3 regions of the Streptomyces sp. TM32 genome follow, and region 2 is predicted to be linked to each of the others. Evidence: riboswitches for the same ligand, from Rfam matches in the RefSeq annotation. Region 2 holds a riboswitch; each other region holds the start of a gene.
The links. Region 2 has a riboswitch for thiamine pyrophosphate ahead of EST92_RS16640 (thiamine ABC transporter substrate-binding protein). Riboswitches for the same ligand answer to the same signal wherever they lie in the genome.
Positions count from the first base shown of each region.

Region 1 (3,228 bases), on a different contig from region 2:
GCGGGAGCGGCTTCCCGCTGGGTGGCGATATCGGTCATGCGGGTCAGCCTCCTTGGACGGCGGTGAGAACCTCGACGCGGTCGCCGTCGCCGAGCGGGGTGGTGGGCCACTGGGCACGCGGCACCACGAGGTCGTTGACCGCCGCGGCCACCCCGGAGGACGCCGGGGTCAGGGTCGCGACCAGCCGGTCGAGGGTGAGCCCGCCGGCGATCTCGCGGGCCTCGCCGTTGACGGACACGGACACGGTGGGGGCGCTCATACGGGCTGCTCCTGGGGGGTACGGGTGCGCGCCGGCCCCGGGGCGGCGAGGGGAGTCCCCCCGTGCTGACCGGGCGTGGCGGAGAAGCGCGCGGGGGAGAAGGGGCGGGCCACGTCCGGCAGGCTCCCGGTGGCCAGCGACTCGGCCATCGCGTCACCGGTGACCGGTGTCAGCAGCACCCCGTTGCGGAAGTGGCCGCAGGCCAGTTGCAGGCCGGGCAGCGCGGTCGGGCCGAGCAGCGGGGCGTTGTCGGGGGAGCCGGGGCGCAGCCCGGCGCAGGTCTCGACGAGCGGCAGCTCGGTGATGCCCGGGACCAGCTCGTGCGCGTCCCGCAGCAGCTCGTAGACCCCGCCCGCGGTCACCGTGGTGTCCCAGCCCAGCTCCTCGCTGGTGGCGCCGACGACCAGTTCGCCGCTCGCCCGCGGTACCAGGTAGAGCGGCCCGCCGCGGACGACGGCCCGTACGGTGCGCGACAGGAAGGCGGGGCTCCCGGCCGGCACCTGCGGCAGCCGCAGCCGCAGCACCTGTCCCTTGACCGGCCGCACCGGCGGCAGCACCTCGGCGGGGACGCCGGCGAGACGACCGCTCTCGCTGCCCGCGGCCAGCACGACCTGACCGGCCGACAGCCGTGTCCCGTCGGCGAGTTCGGCACCGGTGGCCCGTCCGCCGGCGACCGTCAGCCGGGCGGCGCGGCTGCGGTGGAAGTCCACTCCGGCGCGCTCGCAGGCGACGAGCAGGGCGCTCACCAGCCGGCGCGGATCGACCTGGTGGTCGCCGTCCACCCGCAGCCCGCCGCGTACCCCGGGGGCCAGCATCGGCTCCAGACGGCGGCACTCGCGCCCGGTCAGCCACTGCGAGTCCAGTCCCGAGCGGATCTGCAGGGCGTGCAGCTCGCGCAGGTGCGCGCGGTCGTCGGCGTCCAGCGCGACGGCCAGGGTGCCGCACCGCCGGTAGCCGATCCGCTGCCCGCCGGCCTCCTCCAGCTCCTGGGTGAACTCGGGGTAGCGCCGTGCCGAGGCGAGATTGAGCCCCAACAGGGTCTGCTCGCCGTAGTGGAGCTCGGTGACCGCGGCCAGCATGCCGGCCGCGACCCGGGCCGCGCCGCCACCGGGCGCCGGATCGGCCACCGCGACGGACATTCCGCGGCCGGCCGCCCGCCAGGCGGTGACCAGACCGATGAGGCCGCCGCCGAGCACGAGCACGTCCGGCCTCCTGGCGGACGACTGCGACGGTGCGGCAGATGGTGGCATGGGCATCCAGCCCCTCCCTTCGCCGGCATGACCCGGATCAGGTTCGTACGGTCGGAGGCCGGCCAGCCTCCCTCTCAGCCCGGTGCGTCCGGGCTCCCGCGAGTGCGTGTGGCCGTCAGCCTAATACGGGGCCGCGACGCGCCGTAAGGTGCCGCCTCCGGCGCGCCCACGGGCCCGCGGACCGCGCCGGGCGAGTGTGACGCTGTGTCAGAGATCTCCTTGCGCGCTGCTGCGGACGGCCCCGCCCACCGTCCTAGAGTGATCAGGTGAGCGAGCAGAGCAAGTCCTCCCAGGCCCCTGACCGCACGCCGCGCGTCGTGATCGTCGGCGCGGGAATCGCGGGTGTGCAGACCGCCGTCGCCCTGCGCGAACAAGGGTGGCGCGACGCGATCACGCTCCTCGGCGACGAGCCCCACCAGCCCTACGACCGCCCGCCGCTGTCCAAGGCGGTGCTGCTGGGCAAGGCCGAAGGCTCCACCTTCGACGTCGACTTCGCCGGGCTCGGCATCGACCTCCGCCTCAACCGCCCGGTCACCGGCCTGGTGCCGGAGGCCCGCCAGGTCGAGACGGCCGACGGCCCGATCTCCTACGACCACGCGGTCCTCGCGACCGGCGCCGCCCCGATCATGCTGCCCGGCAGCGAGGGACTACCCGGCGTCCATCTGCTGCGCACCCTCGACGACGCCGAGCGGCTGCGGCCGGTGCTCGCCGCCCAGCACGAGATCGTGGTCGTCGGGGCCGGCTGGATCGGAGCCGAGTTCGCGACCGCGGCACGGGAAGCGGGCTGTGCGGTCACCGTCGTCGAGGCCGCCGACCGCCCGCTGGCCGGCGCCCTGCCGCCCGAAGTGGCCACCCACATGACCGGCTGGTACGCGGACGCCGGCGCCGAGCTGCGCACCGGTGCCCGGGTCGCGTCCGTCACGCCCGGCGCGGTCACCCTGGAGGACGGCACGACGCTGCCCGCCGACGCGGTGGTCGTCGGGATCGGCGCCCGGCCTGCGACCGGCTGGCTGGCCGGCTCGGGCGTCGAGGTGTCCCCGCAGGACGGCTCCGTCCTGGCCGACGGCCGCCTGCGCACCTCCGTGCCCGATGTCTACGCGGTCGGCGACTGCGCCTCCTTCCCCTCGGCCCGCTACGGCGGCCGGCTGCTCATCCACCACTGGGACAACGCCCTTCAGGGCCCCCGCACGGTCGCCGAGAACATCGCCCGCGGCGGCACGGAAGGGCTGGTCTACGACCCCGTCCCGTACTTCTGGTCGGAGCAGTTCGGCCGGTTCGTGCAGTACGCGGGCCACCACGTCGACGCCGACGAACTGGTGTGGCGCGGCGACCCGACCGGGGCCGCCTGGTCGGTGCTCTGGCTGCGCAGTGCGGAGAGCCCGGGCGAAGCGCAGCCGGATCGGGGCGGTGGCGGGCGAGGGGCGGGAAGGCTCGTCGCGCTGCTGGCCGTGGGGCGCCCGCGCGACCTGGCTCAGGGGCGCAAGCTCATCGAGCGGGGGGTCGTCCTGGACCGGGAGCGGGCCGCGAACGCCTCCGTACCGCTGAAGGCCGCGGCGCTGTAGCGGGGGCGCGCAACGGTCGCGGACGGCAGCCGGCCGTCACCCTCCGGTGTGCAGCAGGCCCCCGACGGCGACGCCCGGCTACCGGCTGTCAGTGCGAGGTGGCAGGCTTGTTCTTGTGACCGAGATTGACGCAAACATCGATGGACTCGTCCCCGCC
Region 1 is NZ_SDIG01000179.1:963-4,190, forward strand. It holds gene EST92_RS27295 (thiazole synthase) at 1-38, opposite strand, end outside; gene thiS (sulfur carrier protein ThiS) at 44-259, opposite strand; gene thiO (glycine oxidase ThiO) at 256-1,509, opposite strand; TPP riboswitch at 1,507-1,619, opposite strand; gene EST92_RS27310 (FAD-dependent oxidoreductase) at 1,776-3,071, shown strand; gene EST92_RS27315 (Rv2175c family DNA-binding protein) at 3,187-3,228, shown strand, end outside.
Region 1: it holds a riboswitch for thiamine pyrophosphate, as region 2 does, so the genes downstream of both, thiO (glycine oxidase ThiO) here and EST92_RS16640 (thiamine ABC transporter substrate-binding protein) in region 2, are expected to answer to the same signal.

Region 2 (3,228 bases):
CGTCCCCTTCGCGGGCCCGCGGCCGCGGGTGCGGGCTACTTCAGAACGAGCGAGGACCACTGCTTGATCCACTGTTCGCGGTTCTTGCTGATCGTCTCCGGATCCAGCGTCGCCGGCTTGTCGATCGTGGCGCCGTACTTCGTGAACAGCTCCGGCACCTTGGCGTCCGCACGGGCCGGGTTGACGAACATCTGCAGCGGCTCGTCCTCCTGGAACTGCCTGCTCAGCAGGAAGTCCAGCAGCGCCTTGCCGCCCTTTTCGTTCTTCGCGCCCTTCAGCAGGCCGCCGAATTCGATCTGCCGGAAGCAGGTGCCGGTGGCGACGCCGGTCGGTGCCTGCCGGGGCGCGGGCTTCTTCCCGAGCACCTCGGCCGGCGGGCTGGAGGCGTAGGAGACCACCAGCGGCTTGTCCCCCTTGCCCTTGCTCGCCGCGGACCCCGAGAAGCGCTGGTTGTAGGCCTGCTCCCAGCCGTCGACGACCTCGACGCCATTGGCCTTGAGCTTCTTCCAGTAGTTGCCCCAGCCTCCCCCAGACTTCGTCCGGGAGGTGCCCCCATTGCCGTACGCGGCGACGGTGGCGAGCTGGAAGGCGAGCCCCGGCGAGGAGGTCGCCGAGTTCTCCGTGACGAGCAGCCCCTTGTACCGGGGCTTGATCAGATCGTCGAAGGTCTTCGGCGGCGCGATCTTGTGCCGGGCGAAGTAGCCGCGGTCGTAATTGACGCAGATGTCGCCGTAGTCGAGCGGGGTGACGCGGTGCCGGGCCTTGTCCAGCTGCAGATCGGCCGGGACGTGCGAGAGGCCCTTGGCCTCGTACGGGCTGAAGAGGTCCTCGTCCAGACCCCGCGAGAGCAGGGTGTTGTCGATGCCGAAGAACACATCGCCCTGCGGATTGTCCTTGGACAGGATCGCCTGGTTCACGGCCTTGCCGGCGTCCCCGCCCTTGAGGAACCGGATCTTGTAGCCGCTCTGCTTCTCGAACGCGGCCTGCACGGACTTGGACATGAGGAACGAGTCATGGCTGACCAGCGTGACGGTCTTGGCGTCCGCGCTGTCGCCCCCCGACGTACCGCAGGCGGTCAGCGCGGTCATGCCCATGGCAGCGGCAAGCCCTGCCGCGGTGATCCTTGTGGTGGTGCTCACTGAATGTCCTCCTGGCTGACCAGGACGAGACGCGGCCCTGCCCGAAGTTCCCTCCGTACATCCGCGGACATACGGAGGGAACTTCGGGCAGGGCACAACAGCATGAGTGACGACCGAACTTCCTACCCGGCATGACCCGGGCGAGGTTCAAGGGTCTGCGGGCACCGTAGGACTACGGCGCTTCCGCACTCTCAGCGCTGTGGCGCTCCCCTGTCGGAATGTGCATTTGTTCGATCACACAGTACCAGCGAGCGGTCAGCGTTCCGAGGCCGCGAGCTGCCCGCAGGCGCCGTCGATCTCCTGACCACGGGTGTCACGGACGGTCACCGGCACCCCGTGCGCCTCGATGGCCCGCACGAACGCCAGCTCGTCCTCCGGACGCGAGGCGGTCCACTTCGACCCGGGAGTCGGGTTCAGCGGAATGAGGTTCACATGGACGCGCTTGCCCTTCAGCAGCCGGCCCAGCAGGTCACCGCGCCACGCCTGGTCGTTGATGTCCCGGATCAGCGCGTACTCGATCGAAATCCGCCGCCCGGACTTCTCCGCGTACTCCCACGCCGCGTCCAGCACCTCACGCACCTTCCAGCGCGTGTTGACGGGGACGAGCGTGTCCCGCAGCTCATCGTCCGGGGCGTGCAGCGACACGGCCAGCCGGCACTTGAAGCCCTCGTCGGCGAACCGCAGCATCGCCGGCACCAGCCCGACCGTGGAAACGGTGATCCCCCGCTGCGACAGCCCCAGCCCGTCCGGCTCGGGATCCGTCAGCCGCCGGATCGCCCCGACCACCCGCTTGTAGTTGGCGAGCGGCTCCCCCATCCCCATGAAGACGATGTTGGACAGCCGCGCCGGCCCGCCGGGCACCTCGCCGTCGCGCAGCGCACGCATCCCGTCGACGATCTGGTGCACGATCTCGGCGGTCGACAGATTCCGGTCCAGCCCCGCCTGCCCCGTCGCACAGAACGGACAGTTCATTCCGCAGCCGGCCTGCGAGGAGATGCACATGGTGACCCGGTCCGGGTAGCGCATCAGCACCGACTCGACGAGCGTCCCGTCATGCAACTTCCACAGCGTCTTGCGGGTCGTGTCGTCATCGCACGAGATGTGCCGCACGACCTTCATCAGCTCCGGCAGCAGCGCGCCCGCCAGCTTCTCGCGCGCCGCCGCCGGGATGTCCGTCCACTGCGCCGGATCATGCGCATAACGGGCAAAGTAGTGCTGCGACAACTGCTTGGCGCGGAACGGCTTCTCCCCGATCGCGGCCACCGCTTCGCGACGCTCGTCAGGAGTGAGATCAGCAAGGTGCCGCGGCGGCTTCTTGGCCCCGCGCGGCGCAACGAAAGTAAGTTCTCCGGGTGCAGGCATGGTGGGTCCAGTGTGGCAGATCATCTGACCCGACCCAGGTGGGAGCGGTGAGGCAACGATCACCCTCGGATGCCCTTCGTCTTCGTCGGCCCGGCTTGCACGGCCCGGTCGCACCGCCAGGGCCGCACGCACTCCGCGCATTCACCTGTCCGGTGAGCATTACGCGACATATCGGTCATTCGCGCGTTGATCCGAGCCCCTGCCGTATCTCATGGGCGGGAGCGTGATCTGACGTCATACGTGAAAGGACGAGAGAGCATGTCGCGTATCGCGAAGGCACTCGTGGCAACCGTCGCTGCCGGGGTGGCCGTCACAGGCATGGCCGGCGTGGCCTCGGCCGACGCCCATGCGGGCGGCGGCGCGGTCGGGTCCCCGGGCATCGTCTCCGGCAACAACGTCCAGGTGCCGATCCACATCCCGATCAACGTCTGCGGGAACACCATCAACATCGTCTCTGCGCTGAATCCGGCCTTCGGGAACACCTGCATCAACGGCGATGTTCACCACCATCGCTTCCACGACGAGGGGTTCCGCCACAGGCGCTGAGAGCCGGCCTGCCCGATGGGGCCCGGTCTCACAGGCCCGCCCCGTGACGGTTGCCCTACGTCTCGACGCGCCGCCCGCTGACAGCGGGCGGCGCGTCGCTTGTTGCGCGCGCAGTCGATATCGGAGCATGTCCCCCGTTGGCCTGCGGCCGGGACCCTCTGGAGGTGTGCTCACGGTGGTA
Region 2 is NZ_SDIG01000066.1:19,981-23,208, forward strand. It holds gene EST92_RS16640 (thiamine ABC transporter substrate-binding protein) at 36-1,139, opposite strand; TPP riboswitch at 1,241-1,361, opposite strand; gene rlmN (23S rRNA (adenine(2503)-C(2))-methyltransferase RlmN) at 1,395-2,501, opposite strand; gene EST92_RS16650 (chaplin) at 2,760-3,047, shown strand.

Region 3 (3,228 bases), on a different contig from region 2:
CGGCGGGGGACGTAGCGGGTGGGGTCGTCGTCCGGCGTGGCCGCGCACCGGAACTGGCCACGCTGTCCGGGCGGGAACACAGGAGGTTTCCCCGCCCGGACAGCGCGACCGGCGAGGCCGGGTCAGTCGGCCAGCGGCAGGTACACCCGGTTCCCTGCGGCGGCGAACTCCTTGGACTTCTCCAGCATCCCCGCCTCGACCTCCTCGGGCGTCGCGTCCGCTTCCCCGCCGAACTGCTCGGTGATGCTCCGACTGATCTTCATCGAGCAGAACTTCGGCCCGCACATCGAGCAGAAGTGCGCCGTCTTCGCCGGCTCGGCAGGCAGCGTCGCGTCGTGGAAGGCACGGGCCGTGTCCGGGTCGAGAGCCAGGTTGAACTGGTCCTCCCAGCGGAACTCGAAGCGTGCGTCGGAGAGCGCGTCATCCCATTCCTGGGCGCCCGGGTGGCCCTTGGCCAGGTCCGCCGCATGGGCCGCGATCTTGTACGTGATCACGCCGGTCTTGACGTCGTCGCGGTCCGGCAGACCCAGGTGCTCCTTGGGCGTGACGTAACAGAGCATCGCGGTGCCCCACCAGGCGATCATCGCCGCGCCGATACCGGAGGTGATGTGGTCGTAGGCGGGCGCGATGTCGGTGGTCAGCGGGCCGAGAGTGTAGAACGGCGCCTCTTCGCAGATCTCCTGCTGGAGGTCGATGTTCTCCTTGATCTTGTGCATCGGGACATGCCCGGGGCCCTCGATCATCGTCTGCACGCCGTGCCGCTTGGCGACGGTGTTCAGCTCGCCGAGCGTCCGCAGCTCCGCGAACTGCGCCTCGTCGTTGGCGTCCGCGATGGAGCCGGGGCGCAGACCGTCACCGAGTGAGTAGGTGACGTCGTAGGAGGCGAGGATCTCGCAGAGCTCCTCGAAGTGCGTGTAGAGGAACGACTCCTTGTGGTGCGCCAGGCACCAGGCCGCCATGATCGAGCCGCCGCGGGAGACGATGCCGGTCTTACGGCGGGCCGTGAGCGGGACGTAACGGAGCAGCACGCCGGCGTGCACCGTCATGTAGTCCACGCCCTGTTCGGCCTGCTCGATGACGGTGTCCTTGTAGATCTCCCAGGTCAGCTCCTCGGCCTTGCCGTCGACCTTCTCCAGCGCCTGGTAGAGGGGGACGGTGCCGATGGGGACGGGGGAGTTGCGCAGCACCCACTCGCGGGTGGTGTGGATGTTGCGGCCGGTGGAGAGGTCCATGACCGTGTCGGCGCCCCAGCGGGTCGCCCAGGTCATCTTCTCCACCTCCTCCTCGATGGAGGAGGTGACCGCCGAATTACCGATGTTGGCGTTCACCTTCACCAGGAAGTTCTTGCCGATGATCATCGGCTCGATCTCCGGGTGGTTGATGTTCGACGGCAGCACCGCGCGCCCGGCCGCGATCTCGTCGCGCACGAACTCGGGGGTGACCTTCTCGCGGACCGCGACGTACTCCATCTCCGCGGTGATCTCCCCGCGCCGCGCATAGGCGAGCTGGGTGACCGCGGCGCCGTCGCGGCCACGGCGCGGCTGTCGGGGGCGGCCCGGGAAGACCGCGTCGAGGTTCTTGAGGCCGCCGCGCGGGGAGGTGTGCTTGAGGCCGTCGTCCTCCGGACGCATGGGGCGGCCCGCGTACTCCTCGGTGTCGCCGCGGCCGATGATCCAGTTCTCCCGCAGCGGCGCCAGGCCGCGGCGGACATCGGTTTCGATATTGGGGTCGGTGTATGGCCCTGACGTGTCGTAGAGCGTCACGTCCTTGCCATTGGTGAGATGCACCCGTCGCACCGGAACCCGAAGGTCCGGGCGCGATCCGGAGACATAGCCCTTGTGCCAGCCGATCTGCGGCTCGTTGCCGTCGCCGGCACCGTTTTCGGGCGTGCGTGCATCCTGCAGAGTCATATGACCCAACTCCCTACGCCGGCATTACCCGGTAACAGGTTCGGCGGTCGACGCAGCGGCTTCCGTCCATGGGCGTTTCACGTGAAACGCCGCTGGGACGAAGGTCAGCGCCCTCTCAGCCCGGTGCTCCGAGCTCCCGCGATTGCAAAGGTGTCACCACGGTAGCGGCCAGTCCGCCACGGTGAACAGGGGGCCCGGATTTCTTGCGATGATCGGGCGGTGCCTCCTCACGGGTCCCACCACCATTCCGCGCCGCACTCCCACGGCCACTCCCACGGCCACGGTCCTGCCGCGCCCGTCTCCCGGCATCTGCGCAGAGTCATCGCGGCGGTGCTGATCCCCTTCGCCGCCGCGGTTGCCGTCGGTCTGCTCGTGCTCTGGCCCGGCGGTGCACCACCCCACAAACCGTCCGGTGTCGGCTTCGACCAGCCCACCGAGCGGGCCAGAGTGACCAAAGTGGCGGAGGTGAACTGCGCGGACGTCCATGCCGAGCAGCAACCCCAGCCGCCGTCGCCGGGCGGGCAACCACCGACCGGGGGAGCGGACAAGGGCAAGCCCTGTCAGCAGGCGACGATCGAGGTCACCACGGGGGAGAACGCCGGGCGCACCTTCAAGACGGTGGTCACGCCGGACGCCCTGCGCCACTACACCACCGGCCAGGACGTGGTGGTGTCGTACTCCCCCAAGGCACCGAAGGAACTGCAGTACGCGGTCAGCGACGTCGACCGGTCGGTCCCGATGTGGGTGCTGGCGGCGATCTTTGCCCTCGCGGTGGTGCTCGTCGGCCGGCTGCGCGGCGTCCTCGCGCTGGTGGCGCTGGCGGCCAGCTTCGTGGTCCTGACGCTGTTCATCCTCCCGGCGATCCTGCAGGGCTCCAACCCGCTGGTGGTGGCGGTGGTGGGGGGCAGCGCGATCATGCTGATCGCGCTGTATCTGTGCCATGGGCTGACGGCTCGCACGTCGGTGGCCGTGCTCGGCACCCTGGCGTCACTGCTGTTGATCGGGCTGCTCGGGTCGGTGTTCATCAACTGGGCGCTGCTGACCGGCAATACGGACGACACCACCGGACTGGTGCACGGCCTCTTCCCGGACATCGAGATCCGCGGCCTGCTGCTGGCGGGGATCATCATCGGATCGCTCGGTGTGCTCGACGATGTGACCGTGACACAGACCGCCGCGGTCTGGGAGCTCAAGGAGGCGGACCCGTCGGCCGGCTGGCGCAAGCTGTACGGCGCCGCGATGCGGATCGGCCGGGATCACATCGCGTCCGTCGTCAACACCCTCGTGCTGGCTTACGCGGGCGCGGCACTGCCCTTGC
Region 3 is NZ_SDIG01000006.1:33-3,260, forward strand. It holds gene thiC (phosphomethylpyrimidine synthase ThiC) at 123-1,910, opposite strand; TPP riboswitch at 1,904-2,060, opposite strand; gene EST92_RS02570 (YibE/F family protein) at 2,130-3,228, shown strand, end outside.
Region 3: it holds a riboswitch for thiamine pyrophosphate, as region 2 does, so the genes downstream of both, thiC (phosphomethylpyrimidine synthase ThiC) here and EST92_RS16640 (thiamine ABC transporter substrate-binding protein) in region 2, are expected to answer to the same signal.